Regions from separate parts of the Lentilactobacillus buchneri genome, predicted to be linked through region 2. Evidence: riboswitches for the same ligand, from Rfam matches in the RefSeq annotation. Region 2 holds a riboswitch; the other holds the start of a gene.
What was found. Region 2 has a riboswitch for lysine ahead of KE627_RS02825 (amino acid permease). Riboswitches for the same ligand answer to the same signal wherever they lie in the genome.
Positions count from the first base shown of each region.

Region 1: it holds a riboswitch for lysine, as region 2 does, so the genes downstream of both, lysA (diaminopimelate decarboxylase) here and KE627_RS02825 (amino acid permease) in region 2, are expected to answer to the same signal.

Region 1 is NZ_CP073066.1:833,521-848,809, forward strand. It holds gene KE627_RS04095 (N-acetyldiaminopimelate deacetylase) at 1-204, opposite strand, end outside; gene dapD (2,3,4,5-tetrahydropyridine-2,6-dicarboxylate N-acetyltransferase) at 209-919, opposite strand; gene lysA (diaminopimelate decarboxylase) at 1,170-2,477, opposite strand; lysine riboswitch at 2,952-3,133, opposite strand; gene KE627_RS04110 (aspartate kinase) at 3,323-4,717, shown strand; gene dapF (diaminopimelate epimerase) at 4,730-5,722, shown strand; gene KE627_RS04120 (hypothetical protein) at 5,895-6,113, opposite strand; gene KE627_RS04125 (hypothetical protein) at 6,114-6,707, opposite strand; gene KE627_RS04130 (ATP-dependent DNA helicase) at 6,851-9,211, shown strand; gene KE627_RS04135 (fumarylacetoacetate hydrolase family protein) at 9,293-10,144, shown strand; gene KE627_RS04140 (lactonase family protein) at 10,269-11,321, opposite strand; gene KE627_RS04145 (GNAT family N-acetyltransferase) at 11,419-11,910, shown strand; gene KE627_RS04150 (Fur family transcriptional regulator) at 12,060-12,527, shown strand; gene KE627_RS04155 (peptidoglycan recognition protein family protein) at 12,801-13,799, shown strand; gene proB (glutamate 5-kinase) at 14,055-14,870, shown strand; gene KE627_RS04165 (glutamate-5-semialdehyde dehydrogenase) at 14,863-15,289, shown strand, end outside.
Region 2 is NZ_CP073066.1:535,959-551,247, reverse strand. It holds gene KE627_RS02885 (FMN-dependent NADH-azoreductase) at 1-395, shown strand, start outside; gene KE627_RS02880 (cation diffusion facilitator family transporter) at 709-1,620, shown strand; gene KE627_RS02875 (metal-dependent transcriptional regulator) at 1,643-2,290, shown strand; gene KE627_RS02870 (threonine/serine exporter family protein) at 2,296-3,066, shown strand; gene KE627_RS02865 (threonine/serine exporter family protein) at 3,076-3,531, shown strand; gene KE627_RS02860 (PadR family transcriptional regulator) at 3,636-3,953, shown strand; gene KE627_RS02855 (DUF1700 domain-containing protein) at 3,946-4,578, shown strand; gene KE627_RS02850 (DUF4097 family beta strand repeat-containing protein) at 4,575-5,465, shown strand; gene KE627_RS02845 (DUF1634 domain-containing protein) at 5,540-5,920, opposite strand; gene KE627_RS02840 (sulfite exporter TauE/SafE family protein) at 5,922-6,758, opposite strand; gene KE627_RS02835 (phosphatase PAP2 family protein) at 6,918-7,607, shown strand; gene KE627_RS02830 (GNAT family N-acetyltransferase) at 7,658-8,167, shown strand; lysine riboswitch at 8,252-8,423, shown strand; gene KE627_RS02825 (amino acid permease) at 8,519-10,003, shown strand; gene KE627_RS02820 (tagatose 1,6-diphosphate aldolase) at 10,142-11,182, shown strand; gene KE627_RS02815 (deoxynucleoside kinase) at 11,285-11,923, shown strand; gene serS (serine--tRNA ligase) at 12,204-13,487, shown strand; tRNA gene KE627_RS02805 (tRNA-Val) at 13,807-13,879, shown strand; tRNA gene KE627_RS02800 (tRNA-Lys) at 13,882-13,954, shown strand; tRNA gene KE627_RS02795 (tRNA-Leu) at 13,973-14,054, shown strand; tRNA gene KE627_RS02790 (tRNA-Thr) at 14,088-14,161, shown strand; tRNA gene KE627_RS02785 (tRNA-Gly) at 14,166-14,237, shown strand; tRNA gene KE627_RS02780 (tRNA-Arg) at 14,284-14,357, shown strand; tRNA gene KE627_RS02775 (tRNA-Pro) at 14,383-14,456, shown strand; tRNA gene KE627_RS02770 (tRNA-Pro) at 14,518-14,591, shown strand; gene KE627_RS02765 (CtsR family transcriptional regulator) at 15,044-15,289, shown strand, end outside.

The DNA of each region.
Region 1 (15,289 bases), 300 kb from region 2:
CCGTTTAGGGTTGGATCCGTTCACGTACACCAGCAGAGCCGTCGGTAATTTGGGGATTTCTCTTATTTCAATGTATTGTTGATTGAAAGATTGAATGGTTTTCAACAGGTAATCATGAGTGGCTCTTTCGTGCATCGCCAGCTCAGGATATTCATGTAAATGTCTGCGAATCCCAATTAAATCTTCCTTCGTTAGTTGACTCATTGAATCACAACTTTCTTAAATCGTCTTCCAGACCAGTTTCCGAGGTTGTCTTTTCATCAACGTCCTTGACCTTTCGCGCTGGGACGCCGGCAACCACAGTGTGTGGGGCAACGTCCTTGGTGACAATGGATCCGGCCGCAACCACGGCGCCTTCACCAACATGAACGCCTTCGATAACCACGGCATTCGCGCCAACTAAGACGTTATCGTCAATCTGGACCGGTTTGGCAGATGCCGGTTCAACGACGCCTGCCAAAACGGCTCCCGCACCAATGTGGGAATGCTTGCCGACAATTGCTCGGCCGCCCATGACAACGCCCATGTCGATCATTGTGTCATCACCGATTTCGGCACCAATGTTAATGATGGCGCCCATCATGATAACTGCGTTGTTTCCTATTGTAACGTGATCACGAATGATGGCTCCCGGTTCAATCCGGGCATTGATCTCCTTGATGTCTAGTAATGGAACTGCAGAGTTTCTGGAGTCTGCTTCAACCTGGTAATCATCGATGGCCGATTTGTTTTTCTTAAGGAACCGTTTGACGTCAGCCCAATCGCCAAACAAAGTTGCGGTGTGCTTTTCGGCAAATGCCTTGATTGATTTTGGAAACTTGATGTCCTTAATCGATCCCTTGAGATAAATCTTGACCGGGGTCTTCTTCTTGGCATTGCCAATAAAATCGATGATTTCTCTTGCGCTTAGTTGTTCCATTGTGATTCTCCTTAATGTCGTTATTTTGTATGAACTTTTAATGTAATTTTTATCGGGAACTGGAAACGTCTCAACCAGCCTGTGGCTAAAAACACGTTTGTTAGATTCTTTTGAGGTAGCTTAAGCTTTGAAAATACGCTCCGGGAGCCAGATGCTAACTTCTAAGACAATCATGATTCAAGCCCAAAATCAGGGCTTCAATCATGATTGTCTTAGAAACCGCATCTCCCGGCTCCCTCCGCGCTCTGCTCTAGTTGAATTCCTCATCCAACGCCACCAAATCTTCAAAAGTTTCTCTTCTGATGGCAACCTGCGACTTGCCGTTTTCCACAAATACCACTGCCGGGCGGGGATTACGGTTATAGTTGGAGGCCATTGCATAGCCATACGCTCCGGTGTCCAGCATCGCCAAAACATCTCCCGGTTGGGTGGCTGGTAAATCCTGCTTTTGAATCAGGATGTCACCGGACTCACAGTACTTACCGGCAATCCGGACCGTTTCTTTAATCGGTGCACTTGGGTCCTTGGCCAAGACCGCCTCGTATTTGGCTTGATACAGCGCGGGACGGATATTGTCACCCATTCCACCGTCAACCGTGACGTATGAGCGAATCCCCGGCACATCTTTGCGGCTGCCAACCGTATATAAATTGTATCCAGCGGGACCGGCGATTGACCGGCCTGGTTCAATCCAAACAGCGGGCATTGGCAGGTTGACTTCTTCGGTACGTTTCTTGATGGCCTTAACGATTGCATCGACAAACATTTCCGGAGCAATCGGGTCATCATCTTCCGTGTACTTGATGCCAAAACCACCACCGACGTTGACAACTTTGGCAACATAACCAATTTCTTTGTTCCAGTCTGCCAAAGTATCGATCAGCTTAACAGCAGCCATTTCAAATCCATTGACTTCAAAGATTTGCGAACCAATGTGGCAGTGAATCCCAAGCATGTTCATCCGCTCATCTTCAAGGACCAGGCCCAATGCTTTACGGGCCTGACCGCTTTGAATATCGAAGCCAAACTTGCTGTCGACTTGACCGGTCTGATCATATTCGTGGGTGTGGGCGGAAACCCCCGGTGTTACCCGCAGCATCACGTTGATGTGTGATTGTTTATCTTCCAAAACTTCTTTTAACAGGTCAATTTCATGGAAGTTGTCCAAAATGATGACCCCAATTTGATGTTCAACTGCCATTTCCAGTTCTTCGCGAGATTTGTCGTTGCCGTGGAAACTGACCCGTTCCATTGGAAAGCCCGCTTTAATGGCCGTGTATAATTCGCCGCCGGAAACAACGTCGATATGGCCCTTTTCCTGGTTAATCAGTTGAAACATTGCAATGCAGGCAAAGGCTTTGCTGGCATAACTGACCGCAAAATCGACGCCGTTATCTTGGAACACCTTTTGAAAATGGTGAATCTGGTCACGGATGGATTTCACATCGTAGACCACCAGAGGGGTTTTATATTGCTTAACCAGATCCAATGAATCTACTCCCCCGATTTCCAAGTGTCCCGCTTGATTGGTTGATAACTGGTCGATTTGATTGCTCATGTTTTCTCCTCCAAAATATCTTTTTGTGAATGATGGTGTGGTGAGGTGTTGGTGGGTGGTAGAAGCTGTGTCTGTCGAGGCTTGTCGCGCAGGAAGCACGTTTGTCATGATTCTTGCGTGCTCCCTTCGGCCTCCGAAACACGTTTGTTAGGCTCTTTTGAAATCCCTTCGGCCTTGAAAATACGCTCCGACGGCCGGGTGAAACCCTGCCTAGCCTACCAGCCCTCGTCGCGCAGGAAGCACGTTTGTTATGATTCTTTGAGCTCCCTGCAGCTTCCAAAATACGCTCCGAGGGCCAGAGGCTAACTTCTAAGGGGACCTTTGATTAAAGTTCCAAAACCGGGAACTTCAATCAAAGTCCCCTTAGAAACCGCCTCTACCAGCCCTCGTCGCGCTCTTAATAAAAAAATCTCCTCATTCGGCGTTCGCCAAACAAAGAGATTCAGAATTTTAGTTCAATATCATTCCGTATCATTTGTCGTTAGCGCCCCGCAGCCGACTTATCCGCCGCGACAGTCCATAGCCTCTTAAGCTAAGTCCCAGCGCGCCAAGTGCTACCTCACATGGTGCTTCGGCAACCGCCCCTTTCATTAGCTTCAAAGTTCAGGTAGGAACTCCACTAATTACTGATGTTGGTTGCAACCTCTAATGATTTAATTCACATAATTCTATAATGATTCTCATAAAATGTCAACCACTTTTATGAGTCCGGATGCAAATTCATGCAAACCAATCACGATAAACTGATGACTCTTGCAAATTAATTCAAAACTGCTAAAATTCGTTTTAACAATCTCTAACCGAATTGTTAATTAATGGGAATATCCAGGGAGTGAATGAAAGTTATGAAAGTCGTTAAGTTTGGGGGCAGTTCGTTAGCCGACGCCGCCCACGTTCAAAAGGTGATTCGAATCGTTCAAAGCGATCCGGAACGAAAGGTGGTCGTGACTTCGGCGCCGGGCAAAAGATTCGCCGATGATATCAAAGTCACTGATCTCTTGATCAAATATGCCAATGCGATCATCGATGGAACGGATGCCAAAGCCACTGTTGCAACCATTTTTGACCGTTACCAGGAAATTGGCAATGGCTTCCATGTTTCAAAAAGCGTCCTTGATGATCTTAAGGCCAAATTAACTGCCCTGCCCGATCAATCATATCCAAACGACGACTACCTGATGGCCGCCTTTAAAGCTCATGGTGAGCGATTGAACGCTGAATTATTTGCCGCCTGCCTGACTGAGGCCGGGACCCAAGCGCGCTTCGTTGATCCTAGCGAAGCCGGCATCCTGTTAAGCGACAATCCCAATGGCGCCACCGTTCTTGAACAAACCTACGACAATCTCGCTGATTTGACATATGGTGAGGAAACGTTGGTCTTCCCTGGGTTCTTTGGATTCACCCAAGAAGGCAACATTGCCACTTTCGCTCGGGGCGGGTCCGATATTACCGGCTCCATTTTAGCTCGCGGCCTAAAGGCGGATCTCTACGAAAACTTCACCGATGTCGATGCAATCTTCGCTGCCAACCCGAAAATTGTTCCGGATGCCCGACCGATTCATAAAATGACTTTCAGAGAAATGCGTGAACTTTCATACGCCGGCTTTTCAGTTTTCAACGATGAAGCAATCATTCCAGCTATTCAAGGTCGAGTTCCAATTAACGTTAAGAACACCAACAATCCCGATCTCCCAGGGACATTGATTGTCCCCGAAAAAGATTTTACTTCAAAAAAACCGGTGACCGGCATTGCCGCATCCAACCGATTCTCAGCCCTTTATCTCCACAGATACCTGCTGAACAAGGAAGTTGGCTTTACCCTCAAAATTCTCCAAATTCTGTATAAATACGATGTTTCCTACGAACACATGCCATCAGGAATTGACGACTTGACGATCATATTTGACCGCAGTCAGCTGGACAGTGATACAATTAAAAAAATGTGTCACGACATTCAGGTTGAACTGAATCCAGATACGTTGGATTGGATCGACGATTACGCCATTATCATGGTGGTCGGCGAAGGGATGCGGGCAAGAGTCGGCACGATTGAAAATATCATCCGGCCATTGGCTGAACACGACATCCCCGTCCATATGATTAATCAAGGGGCGTCTAGAATTTCAATTATGCTGGGCACTCGTCAATCAGACGCCGACGCAGCAGTTAAATACATTTACCAACATTTTTTTAAAGAAGATCCTTCCGTTAACCAACTTGAATACCAGGCGGAAGTGTAGAGGAGGCGCGTTATGGTTCAATTACTCAAAGTTCATGGATCACAAAATAAGTTCTTTATCTTAGATCAAACAGCTTTACAAACTAAATTAAGTCAGCCCGAATTGGTGGCCTTGGCTAAACACATTACTGAACCTGAAACGGGGCTCCTCGATGGTGCCGACGGCCTGTTGGTCATTGACGATTCCGACCATCCAGACACTTTAGGCAGCATGCAGGTCATCAACACCGATGGCAGAATTGCGTCAATGTGTGGCAACGGACTGCGCACCGTTTCCCGTTATCTGTCAGACAAATTTGGCAAAGATCAATTCAAGGTCGAAACGATGGATAGTGATCTGCATGTTCATCGTGAAGCGGACTTGGCTGACAACGTGCCAACCTTCAGCGTTGAAATTTCTCCGGTGACATTCGCTAAGGAAACCCTGCCTTTTGACAATTTAGGCACCGATACACTCATCAACAAGGCCGTTCCCGAATTTGCGCCCGGCCTTAAATTCACCGCAATTAGCGTTCCCAATCCCCACTTAATCAGTTTTGTGGACGAGGAAACCATGCACTCAAAGACCTTGGGGCAACTGGGCAAGATGCTCAACGACCCCAATCCTTATTTCCCAGATGGTGTTAACGTCAGCTTTGCCCAGATTCTCGACCACAACACGCTGTTCGTTCGAACTTATGAACGTGGTGTCGGCTTCACCAATGCCTGTGGAACCGGTATGTCGGCAACCAGCTTGGCGTTTTGCCTCAACCATCCGGAAATGGCCGACTTTGACGAACTGATCTCGGTTTATAATCCTGGTGGCATGGTTAAGACCAGGGTTCACAGCCGCGATGATACCTTCTCAATTGACTTGATCGGTAACGCGACTTTCACTCACAAGATTGAAATTCCGGAAGCCGATCTCCATGCCAATGATTTAGAGCATGCACAGGTCACAGAAACAGATGAACAACCGGCATACCTGAGATTTGTGGAAAGTCTTAAAAACCAACTGGTTAAATAAACAAGAGTCGAACACAAGGCATCTTGATTGCAGAATTTAAGTAAAAAAGCGAGTTATTCCTGTTTTGGAATGACTCGCTTTTTTACTTGAATGGCCGGGATCAGCCGATGGTTCCACGTTTAAGCTAGCTATCGCGGCCCAGACATGATCAACAAATTAGTCTGTCTTAGCCTCATTTTTCAGTGTGCTCATTGACCCACACCTCATGGATTAATTGATTGGCCAACACCTTGCAAATCATTTCAATCAGCTGATCCTGCATGAAAGTGGTCGCGTCAAAGTCTGCCGGCTGCCCATTAATGGCGGTAATCCGCATCCGATCAGTTTGAATTTCAACGTTATATTTGGCAAAAGTATCAACAATCGCCTGTAATTTTTGCGCATTTAACATTTACTGACCTCCCAGCCGCAGCTTTAGTCGCCATTCGTCTTGGCGGACTTGGTTCGGCTTGATGCGTAAATCCAGATAGGGCGCCACCAACAGCAAGAAATCTTTGACGTCTTCATAATGTGATTTGCTTGAGAAGTAATGATTGGCTTTGCGTTGGGACAACTTGTCAATTTTAATCTGCAGCTTGTTTAAATAGTCTTCCACCAGCTGAATGGTATTTTCCCGAATACTGGCAATCTGGGCAATCTTTTCGTCGTCAGGATCCTCAATCTCCAACTCTTCAACCAACTGGTAATGGTTTAATTCCTGGTCATCAGGATTAATCAGTTCCAAGTCACCGTCATCAACTGCGGCAGCAAAGGATTCGCCATCCGTTCGCGCCAAATAAGTGGGCAATTCTTCCCCGGTCATTTTAACCAGCAAAACGACTTTTCGGGCAATCCCTTGGCCAAATTTGATGTGAATGACAAAATTCTTTTTGCCGATATAATTGACGTTGTCTAAAATTAATTGTGGGTTATGGGTAACCACTTCACCAATCGCGAAATAAGTCGCCCGTTTTGTTCGATAAATCTCACCAAATTGTGGTGTCAATTCTACACGTCCTTTCGTTGTTGCTCATAAGCATCATAATACGTTACTTGAAGATTTTTTCAAAGTCGGGATTTTCCAAACATATGTTCAATAATTTTGTATAATAGGTATTAGATAATTCAAAACGAAATGGAGGGGTCGTCATGGCCGTACACCAAGTCGGTATTCGAGAACTAGTGGAATTTTTACTGCGGACCGGTGACTTAAGCCCCGTCATCAGCAGTGAGAATACGGCACAAGAAGGCAGTCGGATCCACCGCAAAATTCAACGCAGCCGACCAGCTTCTTATCAATCAGAGGTGGCACTGAAAACCTCGATCCAGTATTTGGATGACGAATACGTCATTAGCGGTCGAGCAGACGGCATCGATGACCGTGACGGCAAACCGTTGATCGAAGAAATTAAGACCTCCGACTTGGAATTCAGCTCGGTGCCGGACTCCACCCTTCAACTTTATTGGGGCCAAGTCAAAGTCTATGCTTACATCGTCATGCATCAAGCAGATATTCGATCAGTTGATCTACAGTTGACCTACGTTCAGACACCTGATGAAAAAATCACCACCAAGACCCAGACGATTACCAAAACCGACTCGGAACTCTTCTTCACCGCCTTGGTCACCGAATTTGAGCAATGGATCAAACTCCGGCATGAACTGGACGAAAACCGAATCAGTTCAGCGAAAAAACTCCAATTTCCATTTTCCGACTACCGCCCCGGCCAGCACAAGTTAGCAACCAATGTCTACAAGACCATTCTTTTGGAAAAGCACTTGTTTGTTGAAGCGCCAACTGGAACCGGCAAGACGATTTCTACCCTTTTTCCGGCAATTAAATCAATGGGTGAACAGCTGATCAACCGCATTTTTTATTTTACGGCCAAGCAGAGTACCCGTCACGTGGCGGAAAACACCATTTCGATGATGGCTGAACAAGGGCTGAAATTAAAAAGCATCACCCTCACCGCCAAGGACAAGATTACGTTCCCAACTGAAAAAGAACTGCCACCTGAGAACAACCCCTACATGGTCGGCTACTATGACCGCGTCCGGCCGGCAATTAAAGATATTATTCAACACGAGAATCAAATCACCAAAGCCACCATTCAAGAATACGCAGAGAAGCACAAAGTTGACCCCTTCGAATTTTCACTCGACGTCAGCCTGTTTTGTGATGTCATCATTTGCGACTATAACTACTTGTTTGATCCCCAGGTTCACCTGCAGCGTTTCTTCTCATTTCCCGATCCCACCAACTGCTTTTTGGTCGATGAAGTCCATAATCTGGTGCAGCGATCACGGGAAATGTATTCGGCGACGTTGGAATCATCACCGATTGATCCCCTCTTAGAACAGTTGGTGAAGAAAAAGGCAAGCAACCAAAAAGTCATTAAACGGCTTGAATCCTTGAAGCGCTCATTTAAACGTTATAGCAAACCAGCCTCAGAAGTGGTTGATAAGCAGATTGCTCAACTGGCTCCACTGGATAATTTCAATAACACTTTGGAGAATCTAATCGAAACGATTCACCAGTGGCTGGCAACCCAAGCCCCGAGTGATACCGTTGACGCGGTAGTCGACTATTATCTGCAATGCCGCCGCTATTACCTGATCAGCACCTTTTATGACGAAACCTACCGCACACGGATCATCATTGGCGATCACACCATCATTTTTCGCCAGTTCTGCATGGATCCCAGCAAGCAGCTCAAAGCCTGCTTGAACCTTGGCCGGGCTGCAATCCTATTTTCGGCCACTTTGAGCCCGATGTCATATTACCGACAAGTCTTGGGTAACGAGGAAGACAGTTTGGGAATGATTTCACACTCGTCATTTCCACCCCAAAATTGCCAGGTGATTATCGCCAACAACATCAATACACTATACGCCAACCGGGAAAATAGTCTGGAGCCGATCTGCGAGAACATTTACACCATGATCACTCAAAAGGTTGGCCATTACATGATGTTCTTCCCTTCAATGGCGTACCTGAACGCCACATTGAGTAAATTTGTCGAGCTGCATCCAGATATTGACGTTATCAACCAGCAGCCGGAAATGGACAATGCGGCCCGGACCGCCTTTTTGGATGCCTTTCGCACGGAAGATCATCAAACCAAAGTTGGTTTTGCTTTACTGGGTGGCATTTTTTCGGAAGGCATCGATCTGAAAAATGATCAGCTGATTGGCGTCGGCATTATCAGTGTCGGTCTTCCCGGCATGAACAAAGAATCCGACCTCATCAGAGACTACTTTGACTCATTGAATGGTCAAGGATTCTCATTTGCCTATCAGCTGCCAGGCTTTAATAACGTCAGCCAGGCCGCCGGACGGGTAATTCGCACTGACGAAGACAAAGGTGTGATCGTTTTGATGGATCAACGCTTCAACCAAACCCGTTACCGGCAAATTTTCCCCCAGAATTGGACCAACATTAAGGTCACCAATAATCCCAATCAGCTAAGAAATGTCCTGCAAAACTTTTGGCAGCACGGTAATCAGTAAGTGTTCTCGTGCCAAAAAAAGCGAATGGGTGTATACTAATAACGCTGTTCGTTAATCGAATTAAAGCCAGGAGGGGTAATCTTGAAATTAGCAATGTATGATCATCAGCCAACATTTGTGGCGCTCCAAAACGGTCAGTTCTGGGGCGTTCCAATTATTGGTTACGACTCAATCGACGATATTTTAAACGATTGGCAGAACTTTTTGGCTAACGTACTCATTAATATTAACGACGATAAAATCATCGACAATGACAATGCCACTCAACTTGATCCACAACATTTTGAGCAGCCCGTTCAGCATCCCCGTCAGCTGCCGGCTGTTGGCTTCAACTATCTCGATCACATGAAGGAAATGGACATTGTCAAACCCAAGCGGCCCAACATCTTCAACAAGTTTGTCAGCTCTTTAGCCGGCCCTCACAACTCGATTCATTTGAGTAGCGACACCGTCGACTGGGAATCCGAGCTCGTCGTTGTGATTGGCCGTGGTGGCCGCAACATTAGCCGTGAAGACGCTGAAGACGCCATTGCCGGCTACATGGTCGGCCAGGATATTTCCGATCGAACCGTTCAATCAATCGATGGTCCCAGTACGCAGTTTGACCTTGGAAAATCCTACAAAAATTATTCGCCGGTTGGCCCTTACATAACCACCATCGCTGACGTTGACGATATTGTCTCCAAGACCGTTACCACCAAGGTTAACGGCGAAATCATGCAGCAGGCGACAATTGATAAGATGATTTTTGATATTCAAACGCTGGTCTCTTACATCTCGAACGTTATTGAACTATACCCCGGCGACCTGATCTTTACCGGAACGCCTAGTGGAACTGGCGTTGGCCGTGATCCGCAAGTCTTCTTAAAGTCCGGGGACCTGTTTACCAGTGAAATTGATGGTCTGGGAACCATCGAGACAAAGGTCAACTAATCAAGTCATTTATTTTTAAAGAATTTCCAATCAAAAAAGCTGGAGCTAAATCGTTGTGATTTGGCTCCAGCTTTGTTAGTTTAAGTTTTAATTGCAATTTAATTCTGACTGATACTCGTCAATGTTACTTCTTGCGTAAAATTGAAACACCTTCGGGCACCGTGAAATCCTTTTGAATCATGGTTAATTTGCCAGACTCGGGGTCACGCGTGTACAATGTAGCGTTGTCAGAATTTTGGTTCAAAGCGATCACAAAGGATTGATCATCGCTTAAATTAAAGTCGCGAGGAAAATCGCCTTCCGTTGAAATCCGCTGAATCAATGACAAATTACCGGATTCATCTGAACTGAAGACCGCAATCGAATTGTTCCCACGGTTGGAAACATACACGAAGCGCCCATCTTTGGAAACCCGGATGGCAGCGGCCCCATTATGTTCGGTCCAGTCATCAGGAATAGTCGAGTGAATGTCCCTTAAGGATAAGACGCCTTTGTCGGCATCATAGTCCAGTACGGCAACATTGCTGCTCAATTCGCCGACTAAATAAGCGACTTTCTTCTTGGCGTCAAAGTAAATATGCCGTGGACCATAGCCATCTTGCATTTGAAGTTCGCTAACCGGCACTAATTTACCGTTGGCTTCCAAATCATAGATAAAGACTTTGTCGACGCCCAAGTCAACGGCCACAACTCTACCTTCCGGTGTCAAATTGATATAGTGGGGATGAGGACCGTCCTGTTGCTCTTTTCGAAAGCCGAGGGTTCCCTTATCCATGATTCGGTCGGCCTTTGAAATTGAGCCGTCATCGGCAATCCGGTAGGTGTTAACCGTTCCGGCATGATAATTGGCGGTAAAGACTAACTGCTTATCTTCGTCAACCGCAATGTAAGCCGGTGAAGTTTCCTGATCGTGAACCGAAGCAATTGGTTTCAGTGGAAAATCATCGCTGGTACCATCCCATTCAACGAAGCCACCGGTCACGTCTCCCTTATCATCTTTGACTTTGGTGATCGCGTAGATCCGTTTTTGATTGGATTCCGCAACGTAGGTTGGGTCAATGGCGCTGCCAACAAACGTTAAATTTTGTAATTTTTGATTTTCAGTATCTAATTCTAACTGATAAACACCTTTACTAATTCTTCTGGTATAGGTTCCTAGCAAGTATTTTTCTATCAAAATTTTCCCTCCAATAAAAGTTTATGTCTTCATTATGCCACAGATAAAACCTAACCAAAACACATTTGAAAGCTTTTTCACGAAAGGAACAAATTTTATGACATCTTTTGAAAAATTTCATCCCGTTCTCACCGCCCACTTAACCCTTGATTGGCTAACCCAAACACCGGTAAAATCCATTGACGATCTGTTTTCCAAGCCGGCAGTTACAACCGCAAAGGCCGAGAAAATGCCCAGCCAAATTCTCGATACTGTTAAAGAGATCAATCACATAATGCGCCGGGTAATGAACGACAAGGAATTGACTTGGGGAATTACCGACTCCAACTCAGACGCGTTTGTTGGCATCATCAGCCTGCGTGGCTTTGAAGAAGCCACCCCATCGGGATCAATTGAATTCATCATTGACCAGGATCACCGTGAGTATCTGGCAGAAGTTGTTGAAAGAGCTATCCGATTTTCCCAGGATCATTTTGAATTCAATCAGCTTTCAATCACGTTTAATGATGTATCTTCACAAACCGCAAAAGAACTGAGTGGAATTGGTTTTGTAGGCGACGGCGAACAGCGGTTTACCATCCAACTTTAAACTAATTTCAAAGTAACAAAATTATTAACGACAATCCAATTCAGAATCGTTGCATATCCAGACCAAGCATATTAGAATTGTTCTAAAGTAACGATTGGATTATAATAACAGTGAAGAATAACAGAACGCTCCTCATGGAGGTGCCAATAATGACAAACACAACTTTAAAACGTTCCCTGGGTCAACTTAAAAAACAGGGCGTCCGGATTACTCCTCAGCGAGAAGTGATCTTGGATTATTTGATTACCCACCATAATCACCCGGATGTCGAAACCATTCGCGACGGCATCGAAGACAAGTTGCCCAACCTCAGCGTGGCAACAATCTATAACACCCTCAAGATGCTGGTCGACAATGGCTTGGTCATTGAACTGCCAAATAACGATGGCGGCATCCGTTATGACTATTTTGGCGTTTCCCATTACCATGCAATCTGTGAAAATTGCGGCAAAATCATCGACATTTTTGATGATGACTATCCCGAATTAGTCAAACACGTTCAACAAACCACCAGAGAAAAAACCGACTTTCTGGTAACCGGTACCCAATTAGAGGTCACCGGGATTTGCCCGGATTGCCAGCGCAAACTCCACCTGGCCAAGCTTGCCAATAAATGATTATTACAGCGTTAAACTGTTGATATATCAGTCATTAGCTCGATAATTTAAGAATTTTGTCAAGAACTCTTAATATGATTGACAATTAGTACCGCAAAGCCCACGGGTACGCGTTAAATCGCTATCCGTGGGCTTTTTGTCCGGTTGAATTGTATCATGCAAATCGTATATATTAATGACCGTAGCTAATTACCACTATGTAAAAATAAAATAAACATTTAAAACGAAACTTAAAAAAATCTGCAATAAACACTTCTGAAGGGAATAATTAATTTGAAAAAAAGAGCGATTGTAACAGCCCTTTGCTCGCTGACACTGGCGGCAATCGGCATGTTTGGACTAAGCAGCACTGCGGGGGCTAGCAGTGTCAACGATTATATTGCCAATAACAATATCGGCCATGCCAGTGTTACCTCATCGGTGTGGAGCGGTTTTCCAAAGAACGCCTACCGCAACGGAACCGGTAAGCCTGAAGGGGTCGTGGTTCATGAAACTGCCAACCCCAACTCAACGATTTATAACGAAATTGCGTACATGAAGAAGAATTATAATAACGCATTTGTCCATTCTTTCGTTGATGCCAGTCGAATTATCAACATCGCCAACACCAACTACTTGGCTTGGGGTGCCGGCTATCCGGCCAATGCCCGCTTCGTCCAATTTGAACAGGTCGAAGTCCACAGCAAGTCAGCGTTTGCCCACGAAATTGCCAACGCAGCTTACTACACCGCCTACATTTTGGATAAGTATGGCTTAAAGCCTAATGATGCAGCGTATGATGGCAAGGGAACTGTTTGGTCTCACGGGGGTGTCTCCAAATATCTGGGCGGTACTAATCACACCGATCCAGCCGGCTACTATGCATCAGCAGGTAAGAAATACTTCGGTGCCAGCTATACGTTTGCCCAATTTTATCAATTGGTTAAGACAACCTACAATAATTTGGCAGACGATGGTGCGGCCCATGGGTCACTAACCGCTTCATCAGCAAAAACAGCGTATGACAAGGTCACATACGCCAAAGCAGATACAAAGGCGTCATTAGGAGACAACTACAAGTCATACAGATTATACAATCACGTTAAGAATTCACGATCAGGGGTCAAATCCTATTCGTGGGCCTCAGTTGACGCTTCTGTTGGTAAGAAGGTCTATATTGATGACATCGGGACTAAATCAAACGGTCACGACTGGTATCGGATTACCTTCTCCACCGACAGTGGTGCGCAAAAATATTGGGTCTACGAAAAAGCCCTTGACCTAATCAATTGACATCATTTATGAATTAATATATGATTATGACAATTTAGAAGACCAAGTAGTGTGCGTACAGAGAAAGTGCCGTCGGCTGAAAGGCATTTAAGAACACGAATCCTATCTTCAAGACGATTGCCCTAATCCGGCACGGATTTTTCCGTTATAAAACAAAAAGTGTGAAGCCTGGCTTTGAATGAGAATGGTACCGCCCGTTGTGGGTGTCTCAATTTCAAAGCAGGCTTTTTTTATACAAAAATATGGGGTGAGCAGATGGACAAACGGATTATTAACGCAAATCGAATCGTGGTCAAGGTTGGTACCAGCAGCCTGATCCACCCAAACGGTGCGGTCAACTTGAAGACTTTTGATGAGCTGGCGTACACTTTGAGCGCGCTGAATAACCAAGGCAAGCAACTTGTCCTGGTTTCCTCCGGGGCAATTGGGGTTGGCTTGAACAAAATGCACCTCAAGAAACGGCCAACCGAAATTGGTGCCCAGCAGGCTTTGGCTGCTATTGGTCAGTCAGAGTTGATGACGCTGTTTACGCAACGATTCGACCACTATCTGACAGACATTGCTCAGGTGCTTTTGACCCATGATATCTTTGATTATCCCAAGAGCAACCAGTTCGTTATGAACACCTTCAATTGTCTACTGCGGGACAATGTGATCCCGATTGTCAACGAGAATGACACGGTGGCCACTGATGAGTTGGACCACAAAACCACTTTTGGCGATAACGACCAACTTTCAGCAATCGTGGCCAGCCACGTGGATGCAGATTTGCTGATCGTCTTGTCAGATGTCGACGGGTTCTATGATCAAAATCCTAATAAAGTCGCTGATGCCAATCTCATCAGAACCGTGAGCCACGTTGATGAAAATGAATTTGGTGTTGCCGGCGGGACCGGCAGCCGCTTTGGAACCGGCGGCATGCAGACTAAGCTGCTGGCCGCCAAACGAATGCTCGACGAAGACCGGATCATGGTTTTGGCCAACGGTGCCGATCCACGCATTATTTTTAAAATTTTAGCCGGCAAAGATGTGGGAACGATCTTTCAAAAGGAGAGTGTAGCTCATGAATGACAAATTAATCGAAATTGGCAAAAATGCCAAAGCTGCTGCTTATAAATTGAACCTGCTGGATACCGCGACCAAGAACCGAATCTTAAACGAATTTGCGATCGCCTTGGGGCAAAACGCTGAGCTGATTCTTACCGCTAATCAAAAAGACTTGGCCAACGCCACCGACATGCCCAGCAAATTTACCGACCGATTAAAGCTGACTTCCCAACGGATTGCTGACATGGCCGAGGGTCTCCGCCAAGTGGCTGGACTCGCCGATCCCATCGGTGATATCGACAAGGGCTGGGAGAATGACGCCGGCTTAAACATTGAAAAAAAGCGGGTACCGTTAGGCGTCATCGCCATGATTTTTGAAGCCCGCCCCAACGTCACTGTCGACGCCTCCGCTTTGACATTTAAGAGTGGCAACGCCGTCATCT
Region 2 (15,289 bases):
AAGTGAAGCTCGCTGAATTTAATACCTCAACTGACCAGTTTTTGGCAGCTGATAAAGTGGTTATCGCAAATCCCTTGATTAATTTAATGGTCCCAACTAAATTAAAGGCGTGGATCGACACGATCAATGTCGCCGGGAAGACGTTTAAATATACTGATACGGGAACTGCAGTCCCGTTGACCAGCGGCAAAAAAGCCTTCCATATCCAGGCGGCCGGCGGCAAGTACAATAACCAGGATTTTGGGACTCAGTATGTTAAGGGAATTTTGAATTTTGTCGGCGTTCAGTCAGTGACTAAATTAAGTGTTGAAGGAATGGATCATTTCCCGGATCAAGCAGAACAAATCGTCGCGGATGCGGAAATTGAGTCCAGGAGGTTGGCGGATAAATTTTAATAGAGTGCGAAAGAGGACGTTTAGCAATCAAAAGCTAAGCCATTCCGGACGGAAACCGAGTCAGGTTTTCGGCAGGAATGGCTTAGCTTTTGATTGCTGTCCTCTTTCGCAGGTTTAATCAAAATAACAGGAAAACTCGGGACGGAAACCGAGACAGGTTTTCTGCAGGAATGGCTTAGCTTTCGATTGCTGTCGGGCCATTTTCAACGGCTTAGTAGAGCGATTTTCTGGTATCCCTAAAAGGATTGTTCACGTGTTATGGAAATTTTCATGAACTAATGCAATAATGATAGTAGATTGGAGTGATTAATGGATGGCTGAAAAAAATCATAATCACGAAGAATTAGCCGGTGCCAAGTTTTTCTGGGTGACCGTGCTAAATGTTGTTATTACCATTGCCGAGTTCATCGGCGGGGCGCTGTCAGGAAGTTTGTCACTGATTTCTGATGCTTTTCATAACGCTGGGGATTCGGTTTCAATTGTTTTCAGTTACGCGGCTAGTCGAATCAGCAAACGGCGGCAAAACGGGCGCAATACTTTTGGCTATAAACGAGCTGAGATTATTGCCGCATTCTTAAATTCAATTGCCTTGGCTTTGATTTGTGTAATTCTGATTATTGAAGCACTCAAACGGATCAGCAAACCCGAACCGATCAACGGTAATTTAATGCTGACCATTGCGGTTATTGGTTTGGCAGCTAACTTGCTGTCGGCCTTTCTGCTGAACTCGGGTTCCAAAAGCAGTCTTAACATGAAAGCAACCTACCTGCACATCTTGAGTGATGCACTGTCGTCTGTGGCGATTATTATTGGTGGAATTTTAATCGATCTTTATAATTGGACATTGGTTGACCCAATTGTCACCGTGTTGGTTGCCGTGTATATTTTCTATGAGTCGATCCCGATTATTCGCCAAACCTGCCGAATTTTGATGCAGGGGGCACCGAGCCTGGATTACGATCAGATTAAAAAAGATCTGTTGCAAATCGACGGTGTCTTCAGTGTCCATCACGTTCATGCATGGTCAATTGATGAAAACAACGTGATCTTTTCCGCCCACGTTAATATGCATGATATGAAGTTGAGTGAGGCTGAGCCGATTTATTCAGAAATCAGCAAGGTATTGAAGGACAAGTACCACATGTGTCACGTGACGATTCAAGCAGAAACGACCCGTGGTGAGCACGAAGACATCATTTATGACCGTGGTAATGATATTCCATAAAGTATAGGAGATTTTGAGTTAAATGACCCCAATGAAAGAGGACTATTTAAAAATAATATTTGAACTTGGCGGAACTGATGATTTGGTCAGCAACAAGCAGATCGCTCTCAGTTTAAACATCGCTGCCGGGTCAGTGACCGAAATGGTGAATAAGATGATGGCTGAAAAATTGGTCACCCACCAACCGTATTCCGGTGTTCAATTGACTCAAAAGGGTAAGCGTTATGCCGAAGAACTCGTGCGCAAGCATCGCATTTGGGAAACTTTCCTGGTGAACACGCTGCACTATGACATTTCCGACGTTCATGATGAAGCTGAACTGTTGGAGCACGTCACGTCCGACAAGATGATTGACCACCTGGATGACTTTTTGGGCAATCCCAAGCGTTGTCCCCATGGCGGCGTCATTCCAGATCGGAATGGTAATTATCACCCCGATCATGATAAACTGCTCACTGATGCAAAAGACGGTGAAGAAGTCATCGTTAACCGATTTATTGACAATCATGACTTATTAACGTTGCTGGGCGATATTAAGCTCGATATTGGCGATAAGTTGAAAATTATTTCTCACGATCCCTTCGAAGGGTCGGTAACCGTCAAGAATGTGACGGATAAGAAAAAATTGGTGATTGGCTTTAAAACGGCTCATTATGTTTTCGTGAGGTGATTGAAATGGCCGATACTGCAACTCGGCAGGAGAATTATGATCATTTAGTCTTGAACACCTGTGTGCTGGCTGGACGGATCATGATTGAATCCGGCTCAGAAATGTCCCGGGTCAACGACACAATTATGCGAATCGCCAAGAATGCCGGGTTAAAGGATGCCCAAGTCTACGCGACTTTGACCGGGATTATCATGTCAGGCGGCGTTAAGGAAGTTGGCGCCGAAGTCGGTTCGATTGACAAACGGGCTTTTGACATGGAAAAAGTAGCCAAGGTCAATGAATTGTCCAGGGCCTACGCTGCCAAAAAGATTGATATCTATGAGTTTCGTGACGATTTAGTCCACATTGATGACTTGGTAGCAACTTTCCCGCTCTGGTTGCAGACCTTGGGCGCTGGGCTAGTGAGCGGCACCTTGGTCGTGGTGTTTCAAAACAATCTGCCGGATTTTTGGATCACGTTTATTGTCGGCATGTTCGGCTGGGCAGTTTACTATTTTTTGAATATTTATATTCAAATACGGTTCTTAAGTGAGTTCCTGGCCGCAGTTGTCGTGGGTGCACTAGCTCTGATCGCTGTGAAAAATGGGATCGGCGTCAAAGCCGATGATATTATCATTGGCGGGATGATGCCACTGGTGCCGGGAATTCCCTTGACCAACGCGGTTCGAGATGCGTTGTCCGGCAACTTAATTAGTGGTCCGGCACGGGGGATTGAAGCCCTGATTAGTGCCTGTGCGCTTGGGTTTGGTGTGGCAATCGCGCTGCACTTCTTTTGAGGGATGCTTATGAGTCTGTTTATTATTAAATGTATTTGTGTTTACTTTTCAGGCATTGGCTTTGGCCTAATCGTCAACCTGCCACACCGGGCTTTGAATGTCGCCGGGATCACCGCCACTTTGAGTTGGCTGGTGTACTATGGCGTCATGAATACCTGGGGTGGATTGGGAGCTGCTAATTTTTTTGGCGGCTTGACGATTGGTTTGGTGTCCGTGGTGATTGCCCACCTCAAAAAAATGCCGAGTATCTTATTTGACGTCCCTGGCTTGGTTCCATTGGTGCCTGGGGGTCAGGCGTATAACACGATTAAAAACTTTGCATTAGGTGATTATCAGGTGGCCTTTAATTATCTTTCAGAGGTCGTCTGGATTGCCGGATCGATTGCCTTGGGGTTTATCGTGGCCGAGTTGATTAACAAAATTCGAATTAAGATTAAATATGTGTCTAAAGGATGGGATAAATAACCCATCCTTTTTTTCTGCCATAAATTGTTTGACATTCCTGGTTAGAGGCGTATTATTTGTCTTGGATAATATTATACCGCGTATAATACTATGGAGGTGGCAATATGGCGATCCAAATAAGTTCGGAATTGTTGGATGGATGTGTGCTGGGAATTCTGAATGGTCAGGATTATTACGGCTACGCGTTAACCCAGAAGGTCCAAGAGTCGATTTCTGTTTCGGAGTCGACGATGTACCCGGTTTTAAGACGGTTGAAGAAGAACGATCTGTTGACAACTTATGATGAGCCATATCAGGGTCGCAACCGACGGTATTATAAAATTACGCCGGAAGGAAAACGACAGTTTGGCATTATTCAGCAGGAGTGGCAGGAATTTAAGCAAGGGATTGATAACATGTTAGGAGATGATCAGAATGAATGATTACATTGAAGAGTTTCAGGCACTGCTGGGACAATTGAGTCCTGAAGAGCGGGATGAAGCAGTCGATTTCTACCGTGAATATCTTCAAGACGGCGGCTATGCGAGTTACGACGATTGCATCAGGGAGTTGGGAACGCCTCATCAATTGGCTCGGAAGGTGTTGGCAGATTATTCCATTCGGACACTGGACGCACCGATGTCTCAGCAGTCTCGACAGCAACAACCGAAAAATGATGTTAAAACCATTTGGCTGATTATTTTAGCATTGCTTTCGACTCCAGTGACAATTCCGCTGGCACTTGCGCTTGCAGGGGTGATTTTTGCCGGAATCGCAGTTTCGGGTTCACTGATTATTGCCGTTTTGGCGATCTTCTTTGCGGTGGTCGTGGTTGGTATTACCGGGTTTGTCGTCGGATTGGGCACCCTGTTTAGTTCGTTTTGGACGGGCATTTTCTATTTGGGAATGGGTCTGATGGTCATTGGGGTCATGATTATGCTGGTGCCGGTCTTCAAAGCCGTCATCAACGGTCTGATTCGTGGTATCACGTTATTTTCGAAATGGATTTATAACAAGATTGTCCCGAAGAACCGGGCTGAACGAAAAGGAAAGGGTGACCAAAAATGAAAAAAACTGTCATCGTGGGATTAACTGTGACCTTGGTTGGAACCGTTCTGTTGGCGCTCGGCCTAGGCAATGGTGGTGCCCGCACGGTCTATTGGGATCACGGGTTCACAACTGATCAGTCCACGCCGGTTAAGTCACACCAAACCAGTGCCAAATTTTCCGGCGTGAAAAACTTTTCTTTGTCAACGGCCAGTCCGGTGCAAATTAAGAAGGGTAACGTTTCTAAAATCGAGGTTACTTATCCAAGTGCTACCAAGATCACGCAATCAGGCAATACCCTTCATTTCAATTTAAAAAGTCCACGTAAGCACCATGGTATCATCTTCTTTGGTGATTTTCGCCGAGCGCGCCAGGCCTTTGGCAAGACCATCATCACCGTTCCAAGAAGCATGAAGGTCGGTACGATCAACAGTGATGTTGCCAACTCAATTACTATCAAGAATATGACCATCAAGACGATCACTTCGTCTGGGGTCGGCGATGTTAATTTGAATCACGTGACGACCACTGAAAACTTGGACTTGGAGAATACCGGTGATGTGAATTTAACAACCAGCACTTTTCCCAGCGCACATCTTGATGTTGGTGCCGGCGATGTCGATCTGACGTCCAATAAATTCGACTCAATGGCCGTTGAAACCGGTGCCGGGGATATTAATTTCAATTCCCAAAAAGTCGGCAAGTCTTTTACCGCCCACAGCGACGTTGGCGATATTTCAGGACATGTGGTTAAGAACAAGCGAACGCAGATTTCAGTGAGTGCCGATGTTGGCGATGCATCATTGTTTGGCAGCTCACACAACAAGAAGATTGACAGCAATGCCAAAAATCCGGTGACTTACAGATTTACCAGCGACGTTGGCGATGTCACGATTCACCAGAGTTAAAAATGTTAATCAACTCAAAAGAGGCGCCGGCAAAGGGAATGTTCCCTTACCGGCGCCTCTTGATTGTTAATTGATTATCTTAAAATTCCAAACACAAAACTAATTCCTAAAATCACCAGCACAATTGTGGTGATCCAAACGTACAAGCTGTCACCTTCGCGATAGAAGGAATAAATTGAAACGACCACCCGCAATACCGGTGTCAAAATCAATAGGAAAATTCCCAGCATCATGATGGCGTACGGCTTGAGTTCGGCAATTCCCGCCCAAATTTGGGTAAAGTCGGTGGGAAAGGCATTGTGAGGATAGCCGCCGTTGCCTTTGACAATTAAAAGCACCAAGCCAATGATCATCACGGTTGCAGAAATCATGACCCCCAACCGAAGAATCTTGCCGATAATCAATTGGACGTCGGCCATTTCTTCAGTCATTTGTTCTCTGGTATTTTTGTCCATCTTATCTGATCCCCTTCATAAACATTTCGATACCGATATAAAACAAGATCGGAACGAAAATCATTCGAATCGTCCGCGCTGACATATCCCGCATGATTCGTGAACCACCGCGGGCGCCGACCAAGATTCCCAGTGCCAAAGGAACGGCAATCATTGGTTTGATCGAGCCGTTGAAGAAATAGACAGTGGCACTGGCAGCCGCGGTAACACCCATCATTAAATTACTAGTGGAAGTCGATGGCTTGAGCGGCATCTTCATAACGGTGTCCATTGCCATCACTTTGAAAGCACCCGAGCCGATTCCAAGCAGCCCACTGGCAATGCCGGCACCGTACATGACTGCCAAGCCGCCGGGAATGTGTTCAACTTGGTAGTTGATCGTTTTGCCTTCAACATTATCGAAGTAGCTGCTGTCCAGCTTGAATTTGGACGATAATTGATCGGGATGAGCCCGATGAAGGACTTCCTGGTGACTGATTAATTTGCGAATCATATTGTAGCCTGAGAATAATAGCAATAATCCAAATAGTATGTACAAATATTTCGGATCAATCACACCGGTCAACAAGGCGCCGCTCAATGCCCCTAAAGTGGTGGCAATTTCCAAAAACATCGCGACCCGCAAATTGAGCACTTTGTCACGGAGATAGGCAATCGTTGCTCCGGAACTGGTGGCAATCACGGCAATGATACTGGCTCCGATTGCGTATTTAATGTCGACACCCATCAACAATGTCAAAATCGGCGTTAAGATGATTCCACCACCCAGGCCGAGGATGGCACCGGCAAACCCGGCGAACACGCCAATGGCAATCATCAATAAAGCATAGTTTATCAAGTCTTTCACTCCTTTTAAATGTGATCTCTAACTCACAAGATTATACACTTTCTGTAAATAATTAAAAGATAGCTAAGAATTTTCAGAAACCAGAAACCGGGTTTTCGATTTGTGATATACTCATTTTTGAGTAATACATACGAGAGGGTTGTTGAACTAATGTACGGAAACGAAGATTACATGCTGATGGAACGCGATCCAAACCGGTTGGTCAAGCTGATTGTGAGTTTGTGTTTTACGACCTTGCTGTCAATTTCGGTAGCGTTTAATTTTGATTATTTGCAATTTTTAGATTCAATTTTTACAACGGCCATTCAAGGATCCGCGCCGACACCGGGACTGGAACATTTCTACTCAGTAATCACATTTCTGGCCAGCCCGAAAATGGACATTTTCTGGGTGTTCATCATCGCCTTTTTCCTTTGGGGATTTAAGTACAAAGTTCCCGCACTTTGGGCATTAGGGACGATAGTCGGCGGCGACGTGATTGGCGCAGTCGTCAAACAACTGGTTAGACGGCATCGACCGCCGCTGCATCTGGGTGTCGATAATGGCTACAGTTTTCCAAGTGGTCACGTCCTGGGATTTTTCCTGGTTGCCGGGGTGTTATGGATCATCGTCCTGCCGTTGATTGAGCGGGCGTCCATTCGAGTGGTGATGAAAGTACTGCTCGTCATCGTCTTGGCGTTGGTGATGCTTTCCCGGGTCTACTTGAACGCCCATTACCCAACGGATACGGTGGGAGCCTGCCTGGTTGGCTATTCCTGGCTGTTGGTAGCTGAAATGCTTTATGCCAGTTACGCGCCCCAGGTTGCCCGCTACCGGTTTGTGGTTCACACTAAAATCTGATTGAAAATGCCGAGGATTTTTCCTGGGCATTTTTTTGAAAGGAGATCGCCATGGATTTACCGATTGAGACCAACCGACTTCAACTGACTGAATTAACGCTGGCTGACTTAACGGCTTACGAAAAATTAATCAGCATCCCAGAAATTGCCGCCGGCGCCGGTTTTAATCTGGTCAGTAATCAACAAATGCTGGGGGCAGTGGCCAAAAGACAGATTACAACGCCTAACTCCTTTGGCATCCGGATCCACGATCGGCTGGTCGGGGCAATTCTTTTATATGAACAAGTTGGTTTTGATCACCAACCCGATCCTGCCAATTTGGAACTGAGTTATTTTCTTCACCCGGAACTGTGGCGTCAAGGGATCATGTCTGAAGCCCTTACTAAATTAATTCAGGAACTCGCTGTTAACCCAACGATTGAGACGTTGAATGCAGAGGTGTTCAGCGATAATCAAGCCTCTATGGGTGTCTTAAAGAAGGTCGGGTTTCAAGTGAAGACCACACTGATTGATCCGCTTGTCGGCAAAGAAAAGACCATTTATCAGCTGGCGTTGCATTGAGAAAAGTCTTTCTGGTTTGTCAATTCAACCCAAGTGAGTTACAATTTTGATTGTCGAAGTTATTAACAACTAAATTAATCAATCTAATCGAGTAGAGGCGCATTCATCAAGAGTATATTTCAGGAACTTGAAGGAAGTTATGACTGAAGTAAAAAGGGATGAGTGCCGAAACGATCAGCTGCCTTCCAGTTGGTTGTTGGGGCCCAGTTTAAGAAGCTGGGGACTGTCGCGGAAATCGCGGAGAGCTATCAAGATGTTGAGAAACGCAAACTGTCTCTTTCAATATTTTGAAAGGGATTTTTTTGTAGATTTAGCGAGATTTTGAAATTATTGGATATAGGAGACGAAAAGATGAACGATAATGAGAGCCAAGAAGCCAACGGACAAGTCAAGCGGGGCCTAAAAGCCCGTCACGTGTCAATGATTGCTTTGGGTGGCTGTATTGGAACCGGGCTGTTCGTGGCCAGTGGTTCAGCTATCAGCCAAGCCGGCCCTGGTGGTGCTTTAACGGCATACGTCCTGATGGGGATGATGGTCTATTTCCTGATGACCAGTCTGGGAGAAATGGCCACTAATATGCCGATTTCCGGCTCGTTTGCCGCATACTCATCCAAATACGTTGACCCAGCCTTGGGATTTGCCATGGGCTGGAATTACTGGTTTAACTGGGCGATTACGGTGGCTGTTGATATTAGTACCGCCGCTTTGGTTATGAAATTCTGGCTGCCAAATGTGCCTGCCTGGATTTGGAGTGCAATTGCCTTAGTGATTATTTTCCTGATTAATGCCATGTCAGTCAGTACCTTCGGTGAAACCGAGTTCTGGATGTCCGCCATTAAAGTGGTCACGATTATTATTTTCCTGGTAGTGGGTGCCTTGACGATCTTTGGAATCATGGGCGGCCATTTTGTCGGCATGCGTAACTTTTCTATTAAGCAGGCACCATTTGTCGGCGGTTTTCCGGCAATCCTGAGTGTCTTCGTGGTCGCCGGGTTCTCATTTCAAGGAACTGAGCTGGTTGGCATCACTGCCGGCGAGTCCCAAGATCCCCAACACAGTGTGCCAAAGGCAATTAATGAAGTGTTCTGGCGGATTATTTTGTTCTACATTTTGACAATTTTCGTCATCGCCGCCATTATTCCTTACACCAGCCATTCACTGCTGGGATCAAGTGCCACTGACATTGCGATCAGTCCATTTACATTGGTTTTCCAGCGGGCTGGTTTGGCCGCTGCTGCCAGTGTCATGAACGCCGTTATTTTGACCTCCGTTATTTCATCGGCGAACTCCGGTATGTACGCCTCTACCCGGATGCTGTATTCACTGTCTAACAGCGGATATGCGCCAAAATCCCTGGGTAAAACGGCTGCCAATGGGATTCCATATTATTCATTATTGGCAACGACTTTTGTTTCGCTATTGACCTTTATTTCCAGTATTGCCGGGCCCCAAATCTATATGTGGCTGGTGGCAGCTTCCGGGTTAACCGGCTTTATTGCATGGTTTGGAATCGCCATTTCACATTACCGATTCAGACGGGCGTTCATTCGCCAGGGCCATGACCTCAGCGAACTCAAGTATCATGCCAAGCTCTTCCCGTTCGGTCCTGTATTGTGCCTGATTTTGTGTATTCTGGTAATTGTCGGTCAAAATCCGCAGGCCTTTGCAAGCTTTGACTGGAAGCAGATTCTGGTCACTTACATTAGCGTGCCGTTGGTATTGATTTTGTACATTTGGTATAAGCTCAAGCACCATACGAAAATCATTCCGCTGGATCAGGTTGACGTTCCCCCGGCCCATAGAGACGAGGATCTTTCAAAATTGAACAACAAGTAATATATTAATAATGAATTGGTCTATCCGTCTTGGATGGGCCGATTTTTATTATTTTATCGGCCTAAAACTTGATATTGGGGCATAATGTTTGGTACAATTTTACCAATTGGTATATTAAAAATATGAGGTGAAAGATATATGAAAAAGTTTATGTCAAAAGGTAAATTTGAAAGAATGAACAAATTGTCCAATGATCAGAACATTATCGATGCATTGGCGTTAGACCAACGTGGATCACTTGTTAAGGGAATGAAAACGGCCTCCGAAAAATACGGGAAGCTTTTCAGTATGAAGATGGTCTATGATTTCAAGGAGATTGTCTCTGAAATCTTGAGTCCACTGAGTTCTGCCGTGCTTTTGGACGAACAAATGGGTTTCAAGGGGATCCAGGCCAAGGCTAAAGACACTGGTCTGATTATGTCTTATGAAAAGACTGGATACGATGCCGACACCCCGGGACGATTACCAAGCTTGATTTCTGATCAATCAGCTCAAATTATGGTTGAGAAGGGAGCAGATGCCCTTAAGGTATTGGTCTACTACAATCCCAATGATCCTGATGAAATCAACGACGTTAAAAAAGCGTTCGCTGAACGATACGGGACGGAAGGTTTGGCAGCCCAGACGCCAACCTTCTTTGAAATTGTCACTTACGACGACCGTTACGACAGCAAGTCGTTGGATTTTGCCAAGATCAAGCCTGATCTGGTGCTGCAGTCAATGATGGAATTCACCAAGGAGAAATATCACATTGACGTTTTGAAGATGGAAATTCCATTTAACCCGACCTACGTCAAAGAATGGGCTGATGGTGGCGATTACGCCTACACCGAAGACCAAGCCAAGGGCTGTCTCAAAGAGTTGAGCGACGAGGCGACCCGCCCATTTATTTTCTTGAGTGCCGGTGTGCCGACCCCTGTTTTCCAACGGGAATTGAAGCTGGCTGGAGATGCCGGTGCCAAGTTTAACGGTGTCTTAAGCGGTCGGGCAACTTGGTTGGAAGGTGTCGACATTTACATTCGTGACGGTAAAGACGGCCTGGTTGACTGGCTCAAACGCAAGGGAACCAGAAACGTCACTGAATTAACCCAGATCTTGTCTGAGAATGCCACACCGTGGTTTGAAGCGTACGGTGGTTTGGGCAACATCCAAGTGGTTGACGTCTCAAACATTAACTAAATTTCCACAATATGTTGCACCTATCTCTTCTAACTAGTACAATATGTAGCGTTGATAAAATATTGTGCGATGATTGCACGCAAAAACGTTAGGGGAATAATTATGCTTGTACTTGCTGGAACGATTGGTGCCGGAAAGACATCACTGACCAAGATGCTGTCGCAACATTTGGGCACGCCTGCCTATTATGAATCAGTTGAACACAACCGGATCCTGCCGTTGTTTTATAAGGATCCCAAGAAGTATGCCTTCTTGCTCCAAATTGATTTTTTAAACCGTCGGATGGATGACATTAAAAAAGCTTGGCAAAATGACGAGAGTGTGTTGGATCGGTCAATTTTTGAAGATTCACTCCTCTTCCATTTGAATGCCGACTTGGGCCGGGCCACCGAAACTGAGGTGACAATTTACGACTCATTGCTGGAGAACATGATGCAGGAGATGCCACAAACCGATCACAGCAAGAACCCCGATTTATTGATCCACATTAACATCTCGTTTGAAACGATGTTAAGAAGGATTCAAAAGCGCGGCCGTTCTTATGAGCAGATTGATAATGATCCCGATTTGTACCAATACTATAAAGATTTGAATGCCCGCTACCAGACGTGGTACCAAGAATATGACAAATCACCTAAGATTCAAATTGACGGTGACAAGTATGATTTTGTTGAAAATGATGCCGATAAACACAAGGTGATCGATCTAATCGACGCCAAAGTGGATAAGTTGGCAATTTAATTTCAGACCGCTCTTGTGGTTTAGGGATTGATTCGTTATAATCGATTTCAGATAAAACGTTTTGTGCCTATTAAGTAGATTTCAGAGAGACAGTGGTTGGTGTGAACTGTCATCGAATATTCCAGCACAAGTGAACGGGCAGGTAATGCTGCACGGTGTATGCCGTTACCATACTTTGAGAGCTCGGCAAGATTGTCGAGAACTTGGGTGGTACCGCGAAAAGGATCCTTCGTCCCATAGACGAGGGGTCCTTTTTGTATACAGATTGGGAGGATTTGAAATGTTAGATATTAAGAAAATCAGAAAAGATCCAGATTTTACCAAAGAAAAGCTCGCTACGCGGGGAATCAAGCCCGAAACCATTGATGAATTAGTGGGCTACGATGCCAAACGTCGTGATTTGATCGTTGAATCCGAGTCCCTCAAAGCAAAGCGGAATGCCGTTTCTGACCAGATTTCACAAAAGAAGCGCAATAAAGAGGATGCAACTGAGGCCATCAACCAAATGAAACAGGTGGGCCAACGGATTAAGGAACTTGACGAGCAATTGCGTCAAGTTGAGGAAGATGAACACAATTTGGCTGCTCATCTGCCAAACATACCTCATGATGATGTCCCGGTGTCACTCACAGAAGAAGGATCCGTTGAGCTTCGTAAGATTGGTCAGATCCCGTCATTTGATTTTGAACCAAAACACCATTGGGAAATCGGTGAAAATCTTGGCATCCTTGACTTTGAGCGGGCCGCAAAAGTGTCCGGCAGCCGGTTTGTTTACTATATTGGCGACGGGGCTTTACTGGAACGGGCCGTTTACAACTTCTACCTCGACCAAAATACCGCTGCCGGTTATACCGAAGTGATTCCACCTTACATGGTTAATAATGATTCAATGTATGGCACCGGGCAATTTCCAAAATTTTTGGAGAACAAATCCGGCTATGAGATTCAGGACAGTGATTTAACCCTGATTCCAACTGCCGAAGTTCCATTGGTTAACTATTATCGCAATGAAGTTATTCCGACAGAAAAGCTGCCGGTATCGGTTACGGCCTTGTCACCGGCATTCCGATCGGAAGCAGGAAGTGCGGGCCGTGATACCAAGGGGCTGATTCGATTACACCAATTTAACAAGGTTGAAATGGTGAAATTTACCAAGCCCGAAGACTCGTGGAAGGCACTGGAAGAGATTACCCACCAAGCAGAAGTTAACCTGCAAAAACTCGGGTTGGCTTACCACGTTATTACATTGACGACGAGTGATATGAGCTTCACAGCCGCTATGACCCACGATCTGGAAGTTTGGTTCCCAGCCCAGGATAAGTACCGGGAAATTTCCAGCTGTTCAAACTGTACAGACTTCCAGGCTCGCCGAGCACACATCCAGTATCGGGATGATGAAGGGAAGCTTCACTTTGTTCATACTTTAAATGGTTCTGGACTGGCAGTCGGCAGAACGGTGGCCGCCATTCTGGAAAATTATCAGAATGAAGATGGCAGCGTCACGATCCCGGAAGTATTGCGGCCATATATGCACGGCATGACTAAAATTGAAAAGCAAAACTAGTTTTTGGATGAAATCAATCCTACCGCATGATGAATTTTGAATGTGGGCGTGATTATCGTACCAGGAGCAAGGCGAAGGACGGCTGACTGTCCTTCGCCTTTTTATTTATCACGAATAAAAATCCAATTAATTCAAAATTGGACTAGCAATGTTTTCCGAGATAGGATATAATATTTTTTGTCGGAAAAAGACGTTATTAACTAACGGCTAACCAATCAGGATTTTTTAAAATTCATCTTGACTTGAGTTGATTGGTATTGTAAAATTTAATAGTTGTGTTGATGATGTTGCTACCAACATTTGATTCATTTAGTTTCATGGAGGATTAGCTCAGCTGGGAGAGCATCTGCCTTACAAGCAGGAGGTCACAGGTTCGATCCCTGTATCCTCCATTGAGCCGTTAGCTCAGTTGGTAGAGCATCTGACTTTTAATCAGAGGGTCGGCAGTTCGAGACTGCCACGGCTCATTGCCAGTTTTTAACAATGCGGGCGTGGCGGAACTGGCAGACGCGCTAGATTTAGGTTCTAGTGTCTTATGACGTGGGGGTTCGAATCCCTTCGCCCGCATAGGTGCTAGTTACCTAACAATTTATACATTTTGCCGACTTAGCTCAGTTGGTTAGAGCGCTTCACTAGTAATGAAGAGGTCGGGCGTTCGAATCGTCTAGTCGGCATTTTGCGGAAGTAGTTCAGTGGTAGAACATCACCTTGCCATGGTGGGGGTCGCGGGTTCGAATCCCGTCTTCCGCTTCAATCAAGTACTATGATTGAGGTTCCTTAATTTAATACTTATTATGCACCCATAGCGCAATTGGATAGAGTGTCTGACTACGAATCAGAAGGTTGTAGGTTCGACTCCTACTGGGTGCATTTTTTATTGCAATGAATTCCTTTTCGGGAAGTAGCTCAGCTTGGTAGAGCACCTGGTTTGGGACCAGGGGGTCGCAGGTTCGAATCCTGTCTTCCCGACTTTGTTTAACATAGATCATATGGTATATTTATATTGTTAACTCAATAGTACTTAAATCATCGGGAAGTAGCTCAGCTTGGTAGAGCACTACGTTCGGGACGTAGGGGTCGCAAGTTCAAATCTTGTTTTCCCGATTTTTTTGTGGGAAATTACATATTAATTGAATCGTGTTTGAGGTCAGAACTGTACTTTGGTTCTGGCCTTTTTTGACATCTCGGCGAACGGCAATCGTGGTTGCTGGTGTTGATGTGACTTTCTGGTATGTTTTGATTTTAGAATGGGTCAGTTTAAATGCACGATCGTTTTGCTTCTTTCTGCTTTATCCCACTTCGAAAATACGCTCCGACACCCCAGAGTCCTACTGCATAAGTGAAGAGATCCCGACTCTAAACGTGCTCCGATGCCCTTGACCCCTACCACACAAAGCGGAAACATCAACGATGAACAAGGTTCGTTCACCATTGATGTTTCCGCTTTGTGCTCCGGGGTCACCCAGGGCATGTCGCACTCTCAAACACTTTCCTTGCACTTTGGCGTCACATTCGTATAATAATAGTCAATATTAGTCAAAGAATTGGGTGATTACATGGCGGACGAAAACATTTCTGATTTAATTGAACATTATCTCAAAGAAATCCTTGCCGAGAACGAGCAGGTTAAAATTCGTCGTTCTGAAATTGCTGGGCTGTTTGACGTTGTACCGTCTCAGATTAACTATGTAATCAACACGCGTTTCACGATCCAGAATGGTTATATTGTGGAAAGTAAACGTGGTGGTGGCGGCTACATTAGAATAGAAAAAGTTCATTTATTAGATGACATTGACGTTTTG